3 regions of the Paraburkholderia sp. NPDC080076 genome follow, and region 1 is predicted to be linked to each of the others. Evidence: riboswitches for the same ligand, from Rfam matches in the RefSeq annotation. Region 1 holds a riboswitch; each other region holds the start of a gene.
The links. Region 1 has a riboswitch for cobalamin ahead of cobG (precorrin-3B synthase). Riboswitches for the same ligand answer to the same signal wherever they lie in the genome.

Region 1 (7,877 bases):
TTATCGGACAGCGACAGCATGCAGAAGTCGTGACCCAACGGCGCACCTGCTTGCGCCGCCGTTGCCATCGCCGCCGATACACCAGGCACGATCTTTAGTTCGACCGCGGCCCAATCCGCGTTATCCGACGACTCCAGCGCTTCGAGCACCGCCGCGGCCATCGCGAACACTCCCGGATCGCCCGAGGACACCATGACCACCGCGCGTCCCTCGCTGGCCAGTTCGAACGCATGCCGCGCGCGTTGCATTTCCTCGCGATTGTCCGTGCCGTGAACGCGCTGGTCGGCGCGCAACGGGCCGGCCATCTTTACGTAGGTGTCGTAGCCGAGAATATCGGTGGCAACGTTGAGCGCCGTGCGAGCGGCCGGCACCATCAGATCGGCGCTGCCGGGCCCGAGACCGATCACGGTCAGGCGGCCACGCTTGCGGCCGATCGTGTCCGCATCGATGGCGAGCGGCGCCAACGCCAGCGCGACGCCTGCAACTGCATCGTCGTGCAACGTCTCATAGGGAATGCGCAGCGCGGCGTGCAGCAGGTTGGCAGGCGGCTTGCCATCTTCGGGGCGTGCCAGCGCGAAACGCAACGGCACGTCCAGGTTCGCCGCGGCTTCGGCAAGTGCCGGGTCCGCCATGCGATCAGAGGATGCCAGCAAGGCCGCGAGCGACAGCGGCGCGAGACCATGCGAGTCCAGTGCCTCGCGCACGCGCGCCACGATGTCGCCATCCACGCCCGTCACCGCCGCGACCACGCTGCGTGGATGAATCACCAGTTCATCCTCGCGTCCGTCCCATGCTCGCGGCGTCACGCGAATCGCAAGACGCGCCGAGGCGGAGCGGGGTAGTTGCGCGTCGTCGAGCCACGGCGCTTCGCCTTCGATGCGCGTGCTTTCGCCGGCCAGCAGGTCCGACACGAAGCGCTTGCCTTGGCCGATGTCGGCGAGCGTATAGCCGTCGGGCGGATTGAGCACGCAGGTGCCGAAACGTAATTCGCCACTCGTCGTGATGGCGGCCGGCACGGCCAGCATCGCGGCAATTTCGCGCGCCATCAGGTTGACGCCGGCGAGACCGCCGAGCAGCGGCACGACCGCGCTGCCGTCTTCGGCAACGGCCAGCACCGGCGGCTCGACGCCCTTATTCGACAACGATGGCGCGAGGCAACGAATCACGATCCCTGTCGCGCACAACGCGACGATCGGCGTGCCGCGCGCATACAGTTCCCGCAGATGCGCGCCGAGTTCGTTATACGACACGTCCGCTTCGACGCGTCCTTGCAACGCATGCACCTGGCTGCCGGCATACAACGCCTGAATGCGCCGCGCCGTCGCTAACGCGCCCGTGCCGAGAATCACGATCGCGGGCGCGCTCATCCTTGCCATTTTTCCCCCGGCACCACGAGCAGCGAGAAATACGGCGACGCCATCGGATCCACTTCGGCGAGCGGCACGATGCGTTGATTGCCCATCGTCGCGCGTTCGACGTAGAGCGCGCGGTCCGCGAGACCGAGTTCGCCGAGCACGCGCCGCACCTTGTCGAAGTTGCGGCCGAGTTTCATCACGACGGCGGCGTCGGCATCGGCGAGACGCCGGCGCAGTTCGTCTTCCGGCAACACGCCCGAGAGCACCGACAGGCTCTGGTTGCGATACACCAGCGGCGCGCCGAGCACGGCGGCGCCGCCGAGCATCGAGCAGACGCCGGGCACCACTTCGCTTTCATAGCGCGCCGCAAGGCGGTCGTGCAGATACATGTACGAGCCGTAGAAGAACGGATCGCCCTCGCAGATCACCGCGACGTCGCGGCCCGCATCGAGGTGAGTGGCGACGACTTCCGCGGCGGTGTCGTAGAAGTCGGCGATGATCGCTTCATACGAAAGCGGCGGTTCGAGCGCTTCGGTCGTGACGGGATACACCAGCGGCAGATGCTGTTGCGCGTCGTGCAAATGCGCCTCGATGATGCTGAACGCGTTGCCTTTCTTGCCCTTGGCGACGAAGTACGCGACCACCGGCGACGCCTTCAGCAAACGCAGCGCTTTCAGTGTGATGAGTTCCGGGTCGCCGGGGCCGACGCCGAGTCCGAACAAACGTCCTTGCGCCGTCATTTATTCGACCTCCGTGGCCAGCGCGTTCACCGCGGCTGCCGCCATCGCGCTGCCGCCGCGCCGGCCATGCACCACCACGTAGGGCACGCCGCGGCTGTCGTCGGCGAGCATGGCTTTGGATTCGGCCGCGCCGACAAAACCCACGGGAAAGCCGAGAATCAGCGCGGGTTTGGGCGCACCGGCGTCGAGCATATCGAGCAGATGAAAGAGGGCGGTCGGCGCATTGCCGATCACCACGACGCTGCCCCCCAGATGTGGCCGCCACAATTCGAGCGCCGCCGCCGAGCGTGTATTGCCGAGTTCGCGTGCGAGCGACGGCACGTCCGGATGCGCGAGCGTACAGATGATTTCGTTGTGCGCCGGCAGCCGCGCACGCGTGATGCCTTGCGCGACCATGCCGGCATCGCACAGGATCGGCGCGCCTTGCGCGAGCGCCTCGCGGCCCGCTGCGCCCGCGCCTGCGGACGATTGCAGATCGTCGATCACGTCGACCATGCCGCACGCGTGGATCACGCGCACCGCGAGTTTCTCGAGGTCGGCGGGAATGCGCGACAAGTCGGCCTCCGCGCGAATCGTCGCGAAGGATTGGCGATAGATCTCCTGACCGTCGCGAATGTAATCAAGCATCGGTGTCACTCCGGGCGAGGCGTTCGAGCATGTCGGCGGCCTGGCCGATCGTCAGTTGGCGCGCGACGCACTGGCCGAAACCGGGCTGGCCGTCGCGTCGATAAAGGTCATAGAGGCCGGGCGCGGCTCCGAGCAGCGTGTACGGTGCGCAATGCGCGGCGGCGCACGAGCGCGAGCAGCCGCTCAGATGCACGTCGACGTCCGCAGGCAGGCGGGCCGCGAGGCGCAGCGCGTCGGACTTGGTGTCGGCGAGGCCCTTCGCGCAGCCGCTCGATCCGGCGCACGCGATCAGGCGCGTGATGGCTTGCGCGGGATCGCAGGCGAGACCGAGCGTGTTCAGACCGGACAGCACTGTCGGGACGGCGTGCGTGGCGATGTCGGGTAGCAGCACGCTCTGCCAGGGTGTTAGGCGAAGCGTGCCGTTGCCGTGCTGTTGCGAAAGTGTCGCGAGGCCGTTAAGGGTGTCGGCGTCGAGGCGTCCGAGCGACGGCTGGCCGCCGACGTGCCAGGTTTCGGCCACGCGTTGAGCGTGGGCGCCGAGGCGGAGGCTGGCGTCGGCTGGTGTAACGCGATGCCACTTGGCCAGCTTCGCGTTCTGCGTCAGTGGGAAGTCGAGATATCGCTGAGCGTGACGCAGTACAGCATTGACGGAATCCGCGGCTAGCAGATGGCGCATGCGCGTGGCGTCGGCGGCAGCGAGGTCGAGGAATGTGAGGAGCAGCGCGCGGACTAGTGCGGTGACTTGCGAAGGAACTATCGCGGCTAATGCGCCTGTGCCGTCTGCGCGGGGCTTTTCCGGTGCGATGCGCTCGTTGTGTGCTAAAGAGCCAGCAGACTCGCTAACAGGCGGACAACCCGCCAACCCGAACACGAACCGCACGCCATCCGCCTCTTGCGATGCCGCCAGCCACACATCGTGCGGATGATCCACTCTCGCGAGCCGCTCGCCGCCGTCCAGCAGCAGCGCGAATTTCGGCGATAGCGCCGCGAGACGCGCTTCGCTTTGCAGCATCGTGAGCAACTCGGCGCATAGCGGGCGCGTGTCGAACAGGGCGAACGGATCGCGTCCGGCAGCGGGGCTGATCATTACGTTGCGCACGTCGTCGGCTGCGGCTGCGGCTGCGGCTGCGGCGAGTGCGTCCGCAGCGCTCTCGTTCTCAGCTTCCGTATTCACTGCGTTCGCGATGGTTGCATCCGTCGCGTTCTCGCCTTCCGCATCCACGGCGTCCGCTATCCCCGTCTCCACAGCGTTATCCGCCACCGTCCTATCCGCAGCGTTCCCCGCGCCGGTCGCCGGCATCGGCCCGAGACCCGCATCGACCAAAGCCGCAATCAAGGCCGCCTCGTCATCGCGCTTCACCCCACGCACCTGCACATTCGCCCGATTGGTCAGCTCGATCACCCCGGCCGCGTACCGTGCGCTGGCCTGCGCGATCGCCCGAGCCTGCGCCGCGCTCAACTCACCGCCGGGCAACTTGATCCGGCAAATCCCGCCGTCGCGCGCGGCGATGATGCGCAGCAGCCCCGGACACGCCGAGGGCCGCAGCGTGAGAGCCGCGTCGGATAAAACGGTGGAAGGCGAAGCTTGATTCAAGACGGACACCGGGTTTAGCGTCGCGCGACGGCCCGAGCAAGCCGCGAGGCGGGCATTGCTACGGCATCGGTACACCCCGCCCGATGTTGGCTGGCACGAACAGTCTCGCCGGCAGGTCTCCTGGCTGGCAGGTCGTGGTCCGCCGCGGCCTTCCCGGTCGAACCAGTGGCGTGGAGCGCAGGCGGACTCGCTGCATACAGTTGCGGGGGCAGCCACAGCGGCACTGTGTTCCCTCTTCGGCCCCGAAGGGCACCGGCGGCTGTATTATGCCTTTTTTCGAACAGCACAACGAGGCTGGACGCTTTGATCGGCGTGGCACAGCGCATTATTTGAAGACACAGAACGAGGATGGATGCATGCCGGCGTGGCTGACGGTGGTGGGCATAGGCGACGACGGCTTCGCCGGTTTGGGAAGGCCCGCGCGGCGTGCTTTGCTGGAAGCATTAGTGGTGTACGGCGGCGAACGCCATCTGGCGATGCTGCCCGCGCGCCTCACTGCGCGCCGTGCCGCGTGGCCGCGTCCGTTCGATCTCGCGCCGCTGCTCGCCGAGCGCGGTGGCGCCGTGTGCGTGCTGGCGAGCGGCGACCCGATGCTGTTCGGCGTCGGCGCGACGCTCGCGCGGCAATTGCCGGCGGGGGAGTTGCGGGTGCTGCCCGCGCCCTCGTCGTTGTCGCTCGCGGCCGCGCGCCTCGGCTGGCCGTTGCAGGACATCGCGACGGTGTCGCTGGTGGGCCGGCCGTTGTCCACGCTGAACGCGCATCTGCACGACGGCGCGCGCGTGTTCGTGCTGAGCGCGGACGGCCGCACTCCCGCGGCGCTCGCAGAACTACTGAATGCACGCGGTTTCGGGGCGACCCGCATGAGCGTGCTGGAACACCTGGGCGGCGAGTTGGAACGGCGCATCGACGGCCGCGCGGATCAGTGGTCCGCGGGCGAGGTGGCCGCGCTGAACCTGATCGCGCTCGACTGCCGTGCCACTGAAGGCGCGCCGCGTCTGCCGCTGACCTGCGGTTTGCCCGACGACGCCTTTCGCCACGACGGCCAGTTGACCAAGCGCGACGTGCGCGCGATCACGCTCGCGCGCCTCGCGCCCACGCCGGGCGAATTGCTGTGGGACGTGGGCGCGGGCAGCGGCTCGATCGGTATCGAATGGATGCGCGCGCATGCCACCTGCCGCGCGATCGCTATTGAAGGACACGCGGAGCGGCAACGCTTTATCGAACACAATCGCGACGCGTTGGGCGTGCCGGGACTGCAACTCGTGGCGGGCCGCGCACCTGAAGCGCTGCAGGGGTTGCCGGTGCCGGACGCCGTGTTCATCGGCGGCGGCGTGACGGCGCCGGGCGTGCTGGAGGCTTGCTGGGCCAGTCTGCGCGAAGGCGGCCGGCTGGTCGCCAATGCGGTCACGTTGCAAGGCGAGGCGGCGTTGGCGGCATGGCGCGAGCGGCATGGCGGGACGTTGACACGGATCGCGTTGGCGGATGCGCAACCGCTCGGCGGTTTCGATACGTGGCGGCAGGCGTTGCCGATTACGCTGTTGGAGGTGACGAAGCCGGTCGGGGGCGGGGACGTGAACGCCGCTGGAACCGCTAACGCGATTGACGCCGCGACTGCCGAGAGTTTCACGAACGCTACCAACGTTAAGACCGGCACGAACGCCAAGAACGACGCGAACGCCGTGAGCTCCACGAGTGTCACGAACGAAGCGAAAGCTACGAAAGGCACAAGCACCACCAACACCGACTTACCGCAAAAACCCTGATGCGCGAAGAAACGCCCGAACACCCCGCGCCGCTGCGTAGCGGCTACACGACCGGCAGTTGCGCCACCGCGACGTCGCTGGCGGCGGCGCGTCTGTTGCTCGCGGGTGTCGTCAGCGAGGTCGCCGAGATCGTGTTGCCGAAGGGCCAGCATGTGCCAATGCCGCTGGTGTTCTGCCGCCTGATCGACAACGGCAGCGGCGGCGCCGAAGCCGGCACCGTCAAGGACGCCGGCGACGATCCAGACGTCACGCACGGCGCGGTCGTCTTCGCTCGCGTGCGCCTCGTCGCCGAACCGGGCGTGATATTTCGCGCGGGGCCGGGCGTCGGCATGGTGACGCGCGCGGGATTGACGCTGCCGGTCGGCGAACCCGCCATCAACCCGGTGCCGCGCAGAATGATGACCGAGCATCTCGCCGAACTCGCGGCGGAGCATGCGTATGGCGGCGGCTTCGAAGTGACGATCGGCGTGGAAGGCGGCGAAGCGCTCGCGCTGAAAACGATGAACCCGCGCCTCGGCATTCTCGGCGGGTTGTCGATCCTCGGCACCACCGGTATCGTGCGGCCCTTCTCGTGCTCGGCGTATATCGCGTCGATCCATCAGGGCATCGACGTCGCGCGCGCGAACGGCTACACGCATCTCGCCGCCTGCACCGGCAACGCGAGCGAGGACGCAATGCGCGCGCATTACGGCCTGCCGGATATCGCATTGATCGAAATGGGCGACTTCGTCGGCGCGGTGCTCAAGCATATGAAGCGCGCGCCCGTCGAGCGCCTGAGCGTGTGCGGCGGCTTCGGCAAGCTCAGCAAGCTGGCGGCGGGTCATCTCGATCTGCATAGCCGCAATTCGAGCATCGACCTCGAACGGCTCGCGCAATGGGCCGCCGAACTGGGTGCCGACGACGCGCTTCAGGCTGCGATCCGTGCGGCCAACACAAGTCAGCAGGCGGTTGCGCTGGCGCGCGCGCAGCAGGTGCCGCTCGGCGATATCGTCTGCCGGCATGCGCTGGCGGTGGCGCGCGAGATCGTGCCGCCGCAGGTCAACGTCGAAATGTTCGCGATCGACCGCCAGGGCTTGCTGATCGGGGCCGCGCAATGAAGCGGATTCTGCTGCTCGGCGGCACCGGCGACGCGCTGCGGATCGCGCGGCAACTCGGCGCTAAGCACGTGTATAGTCTCGCCGGCCTCGGCAAGGTGCCAGACGATCTGGCGTGCACGGTGCGCGTGGGCGGCTTCGGCGGCAGCGAAGGCATGGCACGCTGCATCGAAAGCGAAGGCATGGGTCTCGTGATCGACGCGACACATCCCTATGCCGCGCAAATCAGCGCGAATGCGGCGCAGGCGAGCCGCGCCATGCGCGTGCCGTATTGGGCGCTCCGCCGCCCGGCCTGGCAGCCGCAAGCCGGCGACGACTGGCGCATGGTCGGCAACTGGAACGAGCTCACGGATGCGCTCGCGCCGTTCAGAAAGCCGCTCTTCACGCTCGGCCGCGAGCCGCTCGCGCATCTCGACGAGATTCCCCCGCATCAGTTCTGGATCGTGCGTTGTCTCGAAGCACACGCAGACACGCCACGTGCGCGGATACTCGCGGCGCGCGGTCCGTTCACGCTCGAAGGCGAGCGCGCGTTGTTCGCGCTGCAAGCATTCGACGTGGTCGTCAGTAAAAACAGCGGCGGCAACGCAACCGAGGCGAAACTCGAAGTCGCGCGTGAACGCGGTTTGCCAGTCGTGATGCTGCGCCGTCCCGAGTTACCGGCCGCGGAGCGGGAATTCGAAAGCGTTTCAGATCTGCTCGACGCG
Region 2 (7,877 bases), on a different contig from region 1:
AATACGACCCGATGGTGTTCGGCCAGCAATACACGTGGATGCCGACCACCGGTTCCGTCGACGGCTTTTCGTTCAAGGCGCGCGTGAACAACTCGGTCAAGTATGTGGGCCGCTTCGGCGGTTTGACGGCGACGGCGGATTACAGCTTCGGCGGCTCCGCGGATTCGTTTCAGAGCAGCGCGGCCTACGGCGGCGCGCTCGATTACGACATGGGCAGCTTTGCCGCCGCGGTGGCCTACGACTACCGCAACGGCGCGATCAACTCGACCGGCATGTGGACCAAGTCGCGCAACTGGAGCGCCTCGGCGCGCGAGCAGCTCGGCGACGTCACGCTCATGGGCGGCTATGAGCACTATTTGTTTAACCCGACCAAGGGCACGTCGATTTCGTCGGCATTGTGGTTCGGCGGCGTGCGCTATCTGATCGCGCCTGCTTTCCGCCTGACGGCCGCCGCGTACTACCAGAGCAACAAGGCGGGCAACGTGTCGAACTCGTTGATGGGCGTGCTGGGGGCGGACTATATTCTGTCGAAGCGAACCGATGTGTACGCAACCGTCGCGTATGCCGCGTCCACGCACTACGCCAACGACCAGTACACGCCCGTCGGCCTGACGAGCGACACCGCGTTCGGTCCGAACCAGACCGGCGTGACGCTCGGCATTCGCCACCGGTTCTGAATACTCGGTTTTTCAACGACGGATTCGACGATGCGCCGCGTTCAAGACAGTACACGGCGATCAGGAGCAAGCTGCATGACTTTCAATCTTTCACGACGTATTGGGGTGCTGTGTGCGTCAACCGCCGCTGCCCTGCTAGCGACGCTCGCGCAACCCGCGCTCGCGGTCCATGCTTACGAGCCGCATCTGAAGCCGGTGGCGACGATCTCGGATACGCGCTTCACGCTCGACACGCCGCAAGGGCACGCGGAATTTCCGCTGTATCTGTCGAAGGATTGGAACGTCGCGCAGCCGCAAGTGACGCGCGCGGTGATCGTGATTCATGGCAAGCTGCGCAACGCGGACGTGTACTTTCGCACCGCGCAGAATGCTCGCGATGCCGCGCACGCGGACCCCGACGCCACGCTGTTGATCGCGCCGCAATTCCTCGCCACGCTAGACACGCGCGTGCATGACGAACCGGCCGATCTGCTGCGCTGGACCGGCGACGCCTGGATGGGCGGCGAAGCGGCGCGCGCGCCGCTGCCGATCAGTTCCTACGAGGTGCTCGACGCGATCGTCGCGCGTCTTGCCGATCGCAAGCTGTTTCCCAATCTGCGGCACGTGGTGTTCGCCGGGCATTCGGGCGGCGGGCAAGTCGTGCAACGCTACGCCGTCGCGGCGCGCAACATCGCCGCGCTGACCGGCGAGGGCATCGACGTGCGTTACGTGGCGGCGAGTCCGTCCACGTATGCCTATTTCGATGCGCAACGGCCCAACGCGCAAGGCATTGCCGCGCCGTTCGATGCCGCGCAATGTCCCGACTTCAATCAATGGAAATACGGCATGGACAACCGGCCGCCCTATCTCGACGACCGAACACCCGCGCAACTCGAAGCGACCTATGCGGCGCGCCGGATCGACTACCTCGTCGGCGGCGCGGATGACGATCCGCAGCAAAGCGCGCTCGACAGAACCTGCGCCGCCGAAGCGCAAGGGCCGCAACGCGTCGCGCGTGCCGAGGCGTACTACCGGTATCTCCAGGCGCGTCATCCGGACGGCTTGAAGCAGCGCTTTCATATCGTGCCGGGCGTGGGGCACAACGGCGCGCGCATGCTGACGTCGGTGTGCGCGCTGGCGGCGATGTTCGACACTCCGGGATGCGAGCAATGAACGAAGCGACCTTCAATCAGCGCGACGGTGCCACGTCTGGAGCCGATACGTCGAACGGCTTGAGTCCGTCGATGGTGCGGCGCGCGATCTTCGCCTCCGTCCTCGGTAACGGCTTAGAGTGGTTCGACTTTCTGATCTACGGCTACTTCGCGAAGATCATCGCGCAAGTGTTCTTTCCCGGCGGCAGTGGATTCGTGTCGATCATGCTGACGCTCGCCACGTTCGCCGTCGGTTTCATCGTGCGGCCGATCGGCGGCATTCTGCTCGGCATCTACGCGGACCGCGCGGGGCGCCGCAAAGCGCTTTCGCTGCTGATCATTTCGATGGCGGCCAGCACGCTGCTGATGGGTCTCACGCCGGGCTATGCGCGCATTGGCATCGCGGCGCCGCTGTTGGTGGTGCTCGCGCGCCTGTTGCAAGGGCTCTCCGTGGGCGGACAGTTCGCGACGGCATCGGCGATGCTGGTCGAGTATGCGCCGCCGCACAAGAAGATGTTTTACGGCAGCTTCAATATGTCGGCGCAGGCGTTCGCGTTGCTGTTGTCGTCCGGGGTCGGCTATCTGCTGACCACGCAACTCACGCATGAGCAACTGGTGGCGTGGGGCTGGCGATTGCCGTTTCTGTTCGGCGCTTTGGCCGGGCCGTTTGGCTTCTACATCCGGCATCGCGTGGCCGAATCGCCGGAGTTCGAGCGGCTGCTCGATCACAAGGACAAACCGCCGCGCGTCACGATCCGCCAGTTCTTCCGCGACAACGGCGATGCGGCGATCTGCGCGATGGGCGTAATCATCATCGGGGCCGCGACCAATTATGTGTGGCACTCGTATCTGTCGGTGTATGTCGAACGGCAATTGCATTTGCCGCTCTCCACCGCGTTGCTCGGCGCGTTCGTGTCCGGCGTGCTGAATCTGTTTCTGTTTCCGCTGTCGGGCAAGCTCGCCGATCGTTATGGCGCATACAGGCTGTTCTATCCGATCGTGATCGCGTGGATGGTCTGCGTGTATCCGCTGTATCACTTCGTCGTGACGAATCCGACGCCGGGGCATCTGTTCATCGCGCAGATGATCGCCACGGTGTTCCTCGCCGCGATGTCCGGCGCGCATCCCGGCATGCTCGCGACATTGTTCCCGGTGCGCAGCCGTTCGGCGGGTGTGGCGCTCTCGTACAACATCGCGGTGACGCTGTTCGGCGGCATGGCGCCGCTCACCATCACCGGCTTGACGCGCGTGACCGGCAGCAGCCTTACGCCCGCGTTCTACCTGATTTTTGCCGGCTTCGTGTCGCTCGCGATGGTGTACTTCACGCGCGCCGGACGCATGTCGGGCGGCGCGGCGGCGAGGCCCGTCACCCATTGATCAACCACGAGCCTATTGCATGACCCAGCCTTTCATCACAGACGACGAACGCGCGCCGAATGAGCATCCGGTCACGGTCGTCGCAAGCCGGCATCTGAGCGTCACGACGCAAGCCGGCAGCGGCACCGTGCCCGTGTTTTCGAACGGCGACTGGCTAGCGCCGACGCGCGAAGTCCAACGCGCCGTGATTCTGATTCATGGCCGCTTGCGCAACGGCGACACGTATTTCGAACTCGCGCAGCGTTCGTGCGCGCTCGCGGGCGGCAGTGCGGCCGATACGCTGCTGATCGTGCCGCAGTTTCTCGCGACGGCGGATGTCGAGGCGCACGAGGTGCCGTCGTCCACGTTGCATTGGGACTGGACGAGCTGGATGGGCGGCGAGAACGCCGAAGGTCCCGCGCCGATCAGTTCGTTCGATGTGCTCGACGCCATTCTGCATACGCTTGCTTCGCGCGAGCAGTTCGCGTCGCTTGCCGAAGTGGTGATCGCGGGACACTCGGGCGGCGCGCAAGTCGTGCAGCGCTATGCGGTGGTGGCGCGCGACGAGGCGCCGCTCGCGGCGCGCGGCATCGCGCTGCGCTACGTGGTCGCGAATCCTTCGTCATATGTGTACTTCGATGCGATGCGGCCGGTTGCGTCCGGCGAATTCGCGGAGTTCGATCGGGCGATGTGTCCGTCGTTCAATCGCTGGAAATATGGGCTCGAGGATTTGCCGGGCTATGCGGGCGACGCGGCTTCTGCCGCAGCGCTCGAAGCGCGTTACGCGCAGCGTGACGTCACCGTGCTGCTCGGCGGCGCGGATTGCGATCCGCAGCATCCGGCGCTCGACCGTTCATGCGCCGCGCTGACGCAAGGGGAACACCGGCTCGGGCGCGGGCTGGCTTATGCGCGCTATATGGCGTTGCGGCATCCGGAAGGATTGGCGAAGCATCAGACGTATGTGATCGATGGTGTCGGGCACGATGCCAAAGGGATTTTTGCTTCGGCGCAGGGGCTGGCGGCTTTGTTTGGTACTGGGCTGTGAGTGCGCATGGGCACGAAGCGTGCTACCGCGCTAATACCTGTGAGTGACTTCAAGGACCGCGCCGACATGAACAGAACCCGATTACTTGTCACCGCGCTTGCCGCTGCATCGCTGGGCGTCTTGCTGACCGGCAGCGCATATGCCGACGATGCGCCTAGCCCGTGTACTTCGCTGAAACGGATCGTCGCGGCCGCCCCTGGCGGGCTCGCTTCATTGACGCCGGACGACGGCAAGGGCGTCGCGCAACCTTATGGCGACGACGCGCAATGTTCGGCGAGTCGCGGTGCGTATCAATGCAACTGGACGTCGCATCACGACGCCGGTTCGAATGCAGACGCGCTGCAAGCTGTCGCGGCGGACATCGCATCGTGTCTGCCGGACGCCACCCACGATCAGAATTCGCCGGGACATCAGCACTTTTATCTGGGTGCGAAGGGCAAGCGGACCGACATCACGCTGACGCCGACCGGTTCGAACAAGCTGCGTCTGGTGGTGTCGGGTAAGTAAACCGCCGCACGAAGGTGGCTAGCGTGAGGCCGGCCACCATGTCCAGCCGCGCGACGAGCGCCGCAACTCGATTATCGAAAGCGGCGCGATTTCAATGCGCGGAAACACGGCGGGCGATGCCCCTAGCGCATGCACGATCGCTGCCCGGAGCACCGGCGCATGGGTGACGGCGATCACGTCGCGCGCATGGTTCGGTGCACGATCCTTCGCGCCGTTTTGCGCGTCGAGCCATTCTCCTACCCGTTTCGCGAGCTGACTGAACGACTCGCCGCCGTGCGGCGCGGCGTCGGGATCGCGCGCCCATGCGGCGAGGTCTTGCGGCGCTTCGGCAGCGAGGTCGGCCAGCCGCCGCCCCTGCCATGCGCCGTAGTTCATATCCGCCAGACCGGCGTCGACCGATGCCGCGAGGCCCAGGGCGGCTGCCGTCTCGCGCGCGCAGACGGCCGGGCTGACGAAAGCGGCCGCGTCGTTCGCTGTCGCCAGACGTGTGCGCGCGGCGTGGGCTTCGGCGAGGCCGCGGGCGTCGAGCGGGTCGTCAGCGGGAAAACGGCCTGCGCGCTGGGCGGCGGTCGATGCGTGGCTGATCAGTAACAGCCGAGTGTCCATTCTGTTCATGTCCTGTGAAGCCGCGCCCCGAAGGCGAACGCGAGCGGGATGAACCGTACGTTTTGCGTTGCCGGGTGCCGAAGTTTAGCGCGTAGAATAGCGGGACTGCGAAGCGCGGAAGCCGGTGAGAGCCCGGCGCGGTCGCGCCACTGTAATCGGCAGCACAAGCCGAAAGCCAGACCTGAGCTTCGCACCAATCCTCTGCAATGACTATCGGGGCGCGTTACCCCAGGAGATGTCCATCATGAACGAAGCTATTTTCGATCCCGCCAACCAGCCCGTTGCGCAACCCACGCCGATTCCGCTGCGCGAGTTGTTGCCCTGGGTTGTGTTCGGCGGTTTGCTGTTGTTGCTCGCGCTTTACTTCGTGGGTGCGGAACAGGGCGCCACCTCGCTGGTGCCGGGCATGTACGTGCATGAGTTCGTGCACGACGGCCGCCATCTGCTCGGCTTTCCCTGCCACTAACGGAGTCGACCATGGTTGGTAAATTGTTGGTACGCGGGATGCTTGCAGGCATCGCCGCGGGACTCCTCACGTTCGGCTTTGCCCGGGTGGTGGGCGAGCCGCAGGTGAATCAGGCGATTTCATTCGAAGAAAAGGCCGACGCCGCGAAAGGCGAGGCCGCTGAACCCGAGATTGTGAGCCGCGATACGCAGCGGGGTATCGGCCTGTTGACTGGCGTGGTGACTTACGGCGCGGCATTCGGCGGGCTGTTCTCGCTGGTGTTCGCGTACGCCTATGGACGAGTGGGCGCATTGAGCCCGCGCGCGTTGTCCGCGTGGCTTGCGCTTGGCGCGTTCATTGCGCTGGCGGTGGTGCCGAATCTGAAGTATCCGGCGAACCCGCCTTCGGTCGGCGACCCTGAAACGATTGGGACGCGGACGGGTTTGTTCTTCCTGATGATTGCGATATCGCTGGCCGCGATGGTGTTTTCGCTCAAGGTGCGGCGCCGTGCAGCCATGAAGCTTGGCGCGTGGAATGGCTCGATTGTGGGGGCGGTGGTGTTAATCGCGATCATCGCCGCGGTGCAGTTGTCGATGCCCACGATCAACGAAGTGCCGGAGGCTTTCCCGGCGGTGCTGCTGTGGAAATTCCGCGTCGCGGCGCTGGGCATGCAGGCGATTATGTGGGCGACGATCGGGCTGCTGTTTGGGGCGCTGGTTGAGCGGAGTGCGTTTATGCGGGTGGGGGGAAGGTCGGCGGTGAAGTCGGTTTGATGTTTTGGAATTGGTGAGCGCAACCGGTTTGGTGGTTGCGCTCCGCGTCTTGCTCTCGCACTTCGCTCTCCGTGCTTTGCGCGCAGTGGTCAAGAAGGGTTCTGCGTCAAGGAGTTGGGGCGGTTGTGGGGTGGTTATCCACAGGCTTGCGAACAGCATCTGTGGATAATTTCATCTCGCAACGCACAAGGTCCACAAACATCCATTCTGTTTGAATTCAACAACTTAGTTGTTGGCACACAGTCTTCGGTTGTCCGTAGAATCAGGACGCCGCAGGTGTTTTGTGTCAATCGGCCTGACCATAGTCCTTGTTTTGTGTTACCTGCGATGTCTGGCCGCCCGACAGATTCGGGACATATAGACCCTTGTCACTGCCGAGCGCCAGCGCATTGGCGGCGTCGCCTGACAGCTTTACCGCTGTACCGGTTGAACTGACAGTCAGTCCGCTGGACGGCGCAAGCCTGATATCGGCAGGTGTGGCAACGGTCCCGTTTCCGCTCAGTCCCTGGCCTACGACAATCGGCAACAGGTCCGAGAGATTGACAGTGAAGGTGCCGCCGCCGTCCGCCACCTTGAAGGTAATCGTGTGGGTTGTGGGATCGTCCTGCACGTTCTGGAGGAACTTGTCGGCCGGAATTGAGCCGACCGCCTGCGTGATCCTGCTGTCGACCTGGTCACAGGTCGGCACATGCGCGCCCGGCATAAACGGGTTGCCGTTGCAATCAACCAGCGAAGACGACACCCTGGCAATCGCATCCTGCATTTCCTGACACGTCGGAATCAGATCGCCTGCAACATGAGCCGACCCATCACATCGTTTGAACACCGAAGCAATACACTCATCCAGCTTCGCGCAGAGTGCATTCGCGAGAACCAGCAGCGCGTTCGAATTCCCGCTCATTCTGTCCGCCACTTTCAGCGGATCAACCAACGGATCGGGATAGGTGCCGGTGAGGTCGCCCCCGGCCGGACCGGACGGCGGCAACGTGACCGGAATGGTGGACATCGGGCAGCAGTTGTTCCCCATGTTCGACTCCTTCATGAACCGCAGGCGCAGCTCACCGCGCCCAGGAACAGGTCATCCGGCACGAGCGCCGCCGCCTGCGCATCGATCTGAACGGCCTCGATATACACGGTGCCAATAGCCGAGGCGTCGTTCAGGTTCAGCCGGTACGAACCCGGCACGGTCAGCAGCGCGAGGTTCTGGCATGCGGTCAGCCCCCACACGCCGCACTGCGTCACGTCCTCGGCCTGCAGCACCATCGCGGGCGGCGGCTCCAGATCTTCGCACGCGCCGCCCTGCGGCATGATGCCGTCCTCGTACCGTACCTTCTCGAC
Region 3 (7,877 bases), on a different contig from region 1:
GCAGGCCTTTTTCGACGGTAGCGTTGGCCTGTTTTTTCTCGTGGCCTTCGCGGCGACGCTCGGTCATGCGTTGATGCGATTCGGGATCGGTTTTCATGGCAGGTCCTGTTACTGAGTGTCGTTGTTCGGGTGTTCACTATCGGCGTGCGCGGCGCTCGAAGCAATCGCCACGGTGACGCCGGCATGGACGGTTTTGCGCACGACGAGGCGGGCTCGATCCGCATTGAGCGCGCCGGGTTCGCCGAGCCCGGCAGTCGCGGCAAGCAGCGCACACGGCTCGCAAACACCGTCCACGCCGAGATGCTCGCGCACCGCCGCCGAAGCCTCCGCCACGGGCATCGACGCGATCTGATCAAGGCTGAAGAATGTCAGCGGCAGCGCATGACGTGCGCAGAATTCGAGCAGGCCCGTTTCGTCGGCTTTGGTATCGAGCGAGGCCACGCTGCGGATTTCGTCGAACGAATGCGCGCCGAGCGCGGCGCGCACCGCGGCTTCGATCTGCTCAGCCGGGCTGTGCAAACGGCAACCGATGCCGACGCTCAGCGTTTTCATTGCGTATCCGTTTCGTCTGCGGGCGGCGTTGCGGCGTCGGCCTGCGCCGCCGCGCGCTCCAAGGCGAGCGACGCCACACCGCCGATCACCACGATCGCCGGCGAGCCGAGCCCGGCGCGCGCGACGGTGTCGGCGAATTCGCCGAGCCGCGCGAGCGCATGGCGTTGCTCGGGACGCGTGGCCGATTCGATCGTCGCGCACGGCGTGTCGGCGCTCATGCCGGCCGTGAGCAACGCGCCGACGATATCGTTGAGCCGCCGCATGCCCATGTAGATCACGAGCGTCATGCGGGTGGCCGCGAGCGCGGCCCAGTCCGGCTCGCCGCTGCCCGCGCCGTGTCCGGTGACGAACACCACGCCCTGCGCGTGATCGCGATGCGTGACGGGAATGCCGATTGCCGCGGGCGCCGCGATTCCCGCGGTAATGCCGTTGATGACTTCCACCTCGATGCCCGCCGCGTGCAGCGCCTGCTGTTCTTCGCCGCCACGGCCGAATACGAACGGATCGCCGCCTTTCAAACGAGCGACGCTGCGCCCGGCCCGCACATGTTCGAGCAACTGCGCGACGATGCCGTCCTGCGGCGTGGATGGATGGCCGCCGCGTTTGCCGACGTAGACGACGAGCGCGTCGGCACGCGCGAACTGCAGCACCTCGGGATTCACCAGATCGTCGACCAGCACCACGTCGGCCTGCGCCAATGCACGGGTCGCCTTGATGGTCATGAGTTCGACGTCGCCGGGGCCGGCGCCGATCAGCCAGGCGCGGGTCATCGCGGCGTGCATGGCGAGCGCCATGTCGTGACAAGCGGAAAGGGGTAAAGCGCGGACGGTCGCCAGGCGGCGGACTTTGGGGTCATGCGGTACGACGGATTCAGGCACGGCGCAATGTGTGGCGCGTAGCGATTCCAGCCGGAATCCGCATACGTGGACACACCATGTCGTGCTTCAGCGCCTTCACATCCGTCCCTCGCGGATTCCGGCTGCCGGCGGCGCGATGTTGCCCTGAGGTTCGCCGCCTCCGCGTCTGGCCGGTATCCGGGCTGGCGGCCTCATGCGCTTTGCCTTCCCGTCCGCATTCGCTGGAATGTGCTGGACAGTGGCATCGAAAAAACGCATGCGCGGCGCAAGACAACTCAAGATTGCGCCGCAGGTCGCTTACCGTTGCGGGGACAGCACAGGTTGAGCGCATGGAGCGCCGCCTGTTTCCCGTTTAACTGCACACGCGAATGCATGTGCGGGCACCAAACGCGCGCATACGATAGCACATGGCGCCCCGCCCGATAAGCGCTCGCGGCTTGCGGTTCCTTGACGGCACCGGGCCGCGGGCCTACACTCGCACGCACTTTGGTGCTCGTATGCGCGCTCGTGCGCATGCAGTTAAACGGGAAACAGGGTGCCCACCTGCCATGGATCGGGTCAACCTGTGCTGCCCCCGCAACGGTAAGCGAAATGTGGTGCTAAGTTCAGTTCATTAGCGCCGCGGAGCCGGCTTCGATGTCCACGCGCAAGGCCGCGTCGGCATATCACCACTGGGCGAGAAATCACTCGCCCGGGAAGGGGAAGCGGCGCTTTCGCCAGCCCGGATACCGGCCAGAATACGAAGGACGAACGCCGCGGGGATGCGGCGCTGCGTTCATGACCTCATTCCCGCTTTCTGTTTTTCTGTTGTCGCGGCAACGCCGTCGTTCGTCCCCGTGTTTTGTTATCGTCGTGGCTGGCCGGGCCTGTGCCTCGTTTTGCCCGGCGCAGGCAGATGGCCATACAGGCACAGCGGCGTGCGCGTGCAACTCCTACGGATGGACCTCACGATGCAAACTCAAATGCGCAAGATCCCCGTCACCATCGTCACGGGCTTTCTCGGCAGCGGCAAGACCACGCTGCTGCGGCATATTCTTCAGCATGCGGGCGGCAAGCGCATCGCGGTGATCGTCAACGAGTTCGGCGAACTCGGCATCGACGGGGAAATCCTCAAGGGTTGCGGCATAGGTTGCGATGAAAACGGCGTCGAAACCGAAGGCCAACTGTATGAACTCGCGAACGGCTGCTTGTGCTGCACCGTGCAGGAAGAGTTTTTTCCGGTGATGGAAAAGCTCGTGGAACGCCGCGATCAGATCGATCACGTGCTGATCGAGACGTCGGGTCTCGCGTTGCCGAAACCGCTGGTGCAGGCCTTCAACTGGCCGCAGATCAAGAACAGTTTCACCGTCGATGCCGTGGTGACTGTAGTGGACGGTCCGGCCGCGGCTAGCGGCCAGTTTGCCGACAACCCCGTCGCCGTGGATGCGCAACGCAAGGCCGATCCGAATCTCGATCACGAGTCGCCGTTGCACGAACTGTTTGAAGATCAGTTGTCCGCGGCCGATCTGGTGATTCTGAACAAGACGGATTTGCTCGACGACGCGCAGCAAAGCGCGGTTGAAGTGTTGCTCCGCGAGGAGATTCCGCCGCAAGTGAAGATCGTGCGCGCGCACATGGGGCAACTCGATCTGCACACGTTGCTGGGACTCGAAGCGGCCTCGGAAGACACGATCCACTTGCGCCACGATCACCACGGTTCCGCCGACGACGCCGACCACCATCACGACGAGTTCGATTCGGTGGTCGTGCAGGCGAATGTGTCGTCGCGCGAAGCGGTGATCGCTGCGTTGCAGCGTCTGGTCGAAACGAACACGATCTACCGCGTCAAAGGGTTCGCGGCGCTGCCGGCCGCGGCGATGCGTCTCGTGATCCAGGGCGTGGGTCGGCGCTTCGACAGCTATTTCGATCGACGCTGGCAGGCCGGCGAAAGCGGCCCGAGCCGCTTCGTGCTGATCGGCGAGGACCTCGATCAGGCCGCGTTGCAGCGCGCGTTCGACGCGGCGCTCGGCGTGCCGTCGAGCGTCGAAACGCAACAGGCGTGAGCGCTCATGCATCTGCTGCGTACCACGCCTGGCGGTTTTGTCGACGATACGCAAGGCGTGATCCGTATCGATCAGCAGCCCGCGGATATCGTGGTGCTCAGCTCCGCCGATACCACGCTGTCGCTGCTGGCGAGCGTTTTTCCGCGCCTCGGTGAGGGCTTCCCGAGCGTGCGGCTCGCGAACGTCACGTATTTGCGGCAACCGGCGTCGGTCGATTTCTATGTCGAAGACGTCTTGCAGCATGCACGCGTGGTGGTGGTCGATCATCTCGGCGGCGAGGCGTATTGGCCTTACGGCATCGAGCAGGTGGTGGCGCTCGCCGAGCGCAAGCAGCAGACGCTCGCGATGTTTTCCGGCGATCTGCAGGAAGATCCGAACCTGCTCGCGCGCAGCACCGCGAGCGCCGATCTGTGCCATCAGCTGTGGCGCTATCTGCGTGAAGGCGGCCCACAAAATGCCGAGGCGTTCCTGCGCTGTATCGCGCACCGTGTCTGCGGCTGGGGACGCGAACCGGCGCCGCCGCGCGCGTTGCCCGCCGCGACGCTCTACCATCCCGAGCGTGACACACCGACGGTTGCCGATTGGCAGGCGCGCTGGCGGCAGGACGCGCCGGTCGCGGCGATCCTGTTCTACAAGGCGCATCTGCAGGCGGCCAATACGGCCGTGTTCGATGCGCTGATCGACGCGCTCGAATCGCAAGGTCTGAATCCGCTGCCGATCGCGATCACCTCGCTGAAAGATGCGATGAGCCGAGACGTCGTGCAGTCGCTGTGCGCGCAGCACGAGGTCGCGTTGGTGCTGAACACGACCGCCTTCGCCGCGTCCGCGATCGACGACCCCGAGCCGCTTGCGCTCGCCGGCGACGCTCCGGTGTTCCAGGTGATCCTGAGCGGCGGCAATCGCGAGGATTGGGTCAAGGACAATCAAGGCCTCAATTCGCGCGATATCGCCATGCATATCGCGCTGCCGGAAGTGGATGGCCGCATCATCACGCGCGCGATCAGTTTCAAGGGACTCGCGTACCGTTGTCCTCACACTCAGGTCGACGTGGTGCGTTATCAGCCTGACGCCGGGCGAGTGGGCTTTCTCGCTGAACTGAGCCGGCGCTGGTGCCGTCTGCGTTCACTCGATAACGCGGACAAGAAACTCGCGCTGATCCTCGCCAACTATCCGATGAGCGAAGGGCGCATCGGCAATGGCGTGGGCCTCGATACGCCCGCCTCGGTGGTCGGCATTCTGTCGATGCTGCGCGCCGAGGGCTATCGTCTCACCGACTTGCCCGCGAACGGCGACGCGTTGTTGAAGAAGCTCACCGAAGGCGTGACCAACGATCCGGTCGTGCGCGATCTGCGTCCCGCGCTGCAAAGCCTCGCGCTCGACGACTATCTCGCGCACTTCAATGCGTTGCCCGCCGAGGCGCGCCAGGCGCTGAACGCGCGTTGGGGTACGCCCGAACAGGACCCGACGCTGCGACGCGGCCGCTTCATGATCGCGGGCTGGCGCTGCGGACAGGTCTTCGTCGGCATTCAACCGTCGCGTTCGCGCGAACAGGGCGACTACGCGAGCTATCACGACGCCGAACTCGTGCCGCCGCATGCGTATCTGGCGTTCTATTTCTGGTTGCGTCACCAGTTCGGCATCGACGCAGTCGTGCATGTCGGCAAGCACGGCAATCTGGAATGGCTGCCCGGCAAGAGCGTCGCGTTGAGCGATGCCTGCTGGCCCGATCTGATTCTCGGGCCGATGCCGCATCTGTATCCGTTCATCGTCAACGATCCGGGCGAGGGCAGCCAGGCAAAACGCCGCGCGCAGGCCGTCATCATCGATCACCTGATGCCGCCGCTCACGCGCGCCGAAAGTTACGGACCCTTGCAGGATCTCGAGCGCCAGGTCGACGAATACTATGAAGCGCTGATGGTCGACCCGCGCCGCTCGAAGCTGTTGCGGCGCACGATTCTGGCGACCATCGTCGAACATAAGCTGCATGAGGAACTGAGTCTCGCGGCGCCGAACGGGCAGGACGATGAAGACACGCTGCTCACGCGCGTCGATGCGTGGTTGTGCGAGTTGAAGGAGGCGCAGATTCGCGATGGCTTGCATACGTTCGGGCAATCGCCTGATGGCGTGCAGCGGCGCGATACGTTGCTAGCGTTGGGGCGTTTTCCGGTCGGCGACGGCCAAGGCGGCAAGGCCGGTTTGATCGACGCGCTGGCGCGTGATCTGCGGATGGATCATCTGTTCGATCCGCTGTCGGTGGACTGGTCGGCGGCGTGGGACGGGCCGCGTCCCGATGTGCTGCAGCGCGTGAGCGATGCGCCGTGGCGGCACTGTGGCGATACGCGGGAACGGTTGGAGTTGCTGGCGGCCGAGTTGCTACGTGATGTGTGTGGCGATCGAACGGACGCATCGGTAGCGCCGTTTTTTGCGGCCGGCTTGCCGCAAGCGGAGCAAGTGATCGAGCGTCTGCGTAACGACGTGTTGCCACGGCTCGACGCTTGCGGTCCGCAGGAAATGCTTCAACTGAAGCGCGGCCTCGAAGGGCGTTTCGTGCCGCCGGGGCCGAGCGGTTCACCATCGCGTGGCCGGCCCGACGTGCTACCCACCGGCCGCAATTTCTATTCAGTCGACACGCGCGCAGTTCCCACGCAAGCGGCCTGGTCGCTCGGCTTGAAATCGGCCCAGCAGTTGATCGAACGGCACTTGCAGGAGAAAGGCGACTATCCGCGCGCCATTGGGCTTTCCGTCTGGGGTACCGCGACCATGCGCACGGGCGGCGACGATATCGCCCAGGCGCTCGCGTTGCTCGGCGTGCGGCCGAAGTGGGCGCCGGGCAGCCATCGCGTGACCGATTTTGAAATCATGCCGATCGAGGCGTTCGACCGACCACGTATCGACGTCACCTTGCGGGTGTCCGGTTTCTTCCGCGACGCCTTCGCCAACGTCATGCATCTGTTCGATGCAGCGGTGCAGGCCGTCGCCGAACTCGACGAACCCGAGGACCTGAATCCGATTCGCGTACGCGTGCTGCGCGAACGCGATGCGTTGATCGCGCGCGGCATGGATGCCGCCGAAGCGCGCAAGCGCGCCGGCTGGCGCGTGTTCAGCGCGCGGCCCGGCGCATATGGAGCAGGTCTGCAGGACATGATCGATTCGCAGCAATGGCAGACCGACGCCGATCTCGCGAACGCGTATCAGGCGTGGGGCGGTTACGCGTACACGCAAAAGAACTCGGGCGAAGAAGCGCGCCACGCGTTCGGTACGCGCCTCGCCGCGATGGACGTGGTGCTGCAGAACCAGGACAACCGCGAGCACGACCTGCTCGATTCGAACGACTACTACCAGTTTCAGGGCGGCATGGTTGCGGCGGTGCGGCATCTGGCTGGCGATCAGCCGAGCGTGTATCACGCCGACCACAGCAATCCGGCCGCGCCGCGCGTGCGTACGCTGCACGAGGAGATCGCGCGCGTGATCCGCTCGCGCGTGGTCAATCCGAAATGGCTGGATGGCGTGAAGCGTCACGGCTATAAGGGCGCGGCCGAAATCGCCGCGACCGTCGATTATCTGTACGGTTACGATGCGACCGCGCGCGTGATCGCCGATCATCAATATGCGCTCGTGACCGATGCCTATCTGAACGATGCGGACACCCGTGAGTTCTTGCAGCGGCATAACCCGCACGCGTTGCATTCGATATGCGAGCGTCTGCTCGAAGCCATGCAGCGCGGTTTGTGGCAGGCGCCCGGCGACTATCGCGCGCAAGTCGAACAGCATCTGCTCGCGAGCGAGCAGCAGATCGAAGGAATGCAAACATGAATCCAGCGATGAGTGCGGGCGCCGCGCGGCCGGCTTTTCCCTTTGCCGCGCTGATCGGGCAGGCGCCGTTGCAGCAGGCGCTGCTGCTGGCCGCCATCGATCCGGGCTTAAGCGGCGTGCTGGTCACGGGGCCGCGCGGTACGGCGAAATCGACCGCGGCGCGCGCGCTGGCTGAGTTGTTGCCGCAAGGGCAACTGGTGAATCTGCCGCTTGGCGCCAGCGAAGATCGTTTGATCGGCACGCTCGATATCGAAACCGTGTTGCGCGACGGCTCGGTGCGGTTCTCGCCCGGTCTGCTCGCGAAAGCGCACCGCGGCGTGCTGTATGTGGACGAGATCAATCTACTGCCCGATGCACTCGTCGATGCCTTGCTCGACGCGGCTGCGAGCGGCGTGAATACCGTCGAGCGCGACGGCGTGTCGCATAGCCATGACGCCAGCTTCGTGCTGATCGGCACGATGAATCCTGAAGAGGGTGAACTGCGGCCGCAATTGATCGACCGTTTCGGATTGATGGTCGAGTTGCAGAACTGCTTCGAGCCGCGCGTGCGTCAGGCGATCGTGAAGGCACGGCTGGCGTTCGATCTGGATCCACAGGGTTTTCGTGCGGACTA

Region 2: linked by a shared signal. The riboswitch ahead of ACQKRQ_RS34190 (CbtB domain-containing protein) and the one ahead of cobG (precorrin-3B synthase) in region 1 are both predicted to bind cobalamin.
Region 3: linked by a shared signal. The riboswitch ahead of cobW (cobalamin biosynthesis protein CobW) and the one ahead of cobG (precorrin-3B synthase) in region 1 are both predicted to bind cobalamin.

Annotation. Positions count from the first base shown of each region.
Region 1 covers NZ_JBNNWQ010000001.1:1,289,924-1,297,800, forward strand. Annotated here, with positions in the region: gene cobJ (precorrin-3B C(17)-methyltransferase) at 1-1,367, opposite strand, end outside; gene ACQKRQ_RS05800 (precorrin-2 C(20)-methyltransferase) at 1,364-2,095, opposite strand; gene ACQKRQ_RS05805 (precorrin-8X methylmutase) at 2,096-2,722, opposite strand; gene cobG (precorrin-3B synthase) at 2,715-4,325, opposite strand; cobalamin riboswitch at 4,410-4,588, opposite strand; gene cbiE (precorrin-6y C5,15-methyltransferase (decarboxylating) subunit CbiE) at 4,673-6,079, shown strand; gene ACQKRQ_RS05820 (cobalt-precorrin-5B (C(1))-methyltransferase) at 6,079-7,176, shown strand; gene ACQKRQ_RS05825 (cobalt-precorrin-6A reductase) at 7,173-7,877, shown strand, end outside.
Region 2 covers NZ_JBNNWQ010000011.1:218,633-226,509, forward strand. Annotated here, with positions in the region: gene ACQKRQ_RS34160 (porin) at 1-677, shown strand, start outside; gene ACQKRQ_RS34165 (alpha/beta hydrolase) at 753-1,829, shown strand; gene ACQKRQ_RS34170 (MFS transporter) at 1,826-3,184, shown strand; gene ACQKRQ_RS34175 (alpha/beta hydrolase) at 3,204-4,208, shown strand; gene ACQKRQ_RS34180 (hypothetical protein) at 4,275-4,715, shown strand; gene ACQKRQ_RS34185 (histidine phosphatase family protein) at 4,734-5,321, opposite strand; adenosylcobalamin (AdoCbl) riboswitch at 5,410-5,563, shown strand; gene ACQKRQ_RS34190 (CbtB domain-containing protein) at 5,566-5,787, shown strand; gene ACQKRQ_RS34195 (CbtA family protein) at 5,799-6,539, shown strand; gene ACQKRQ_RS34200 (hypothetical protein) at 6,826-7,566, opposite strand; gene ACQKRQ_RS34205 (hypothetical protein) at 7,578-7,877, opposite strand, start outside.
Region 3 covers NZ_JBNNWQ010000018.1:99,768-107,644, forward strand. Annotated here, with positions in the region: gene cobO (cob(I)yrinic acid a,c-diamide adenosyltransferase) at 1-97, opposite strand, end outside; gene ACQKRQ_RS40550 (cobalamin biosynthesis protein) at 109-552, opposite strand; gene cobA (uroporphyrinogen-III C-methyltransferase) at 549-1,322, opposite strand; cobalamin riboswitch at 1,561-1,812, opposite strand; cobalamin riboswitch at 1,880-2,160, shown strand; gene cobW (cobalamin biosynthesis protein CobW) at 2,360-3,451, shown strand; gene cobN (cobaltochelatase subunit CobN) at 3,458-7,264, shown strand; gene ACQKRQ_RS40570 (ATP-binding protein) at 7,261-7,877, shown strand, end outside.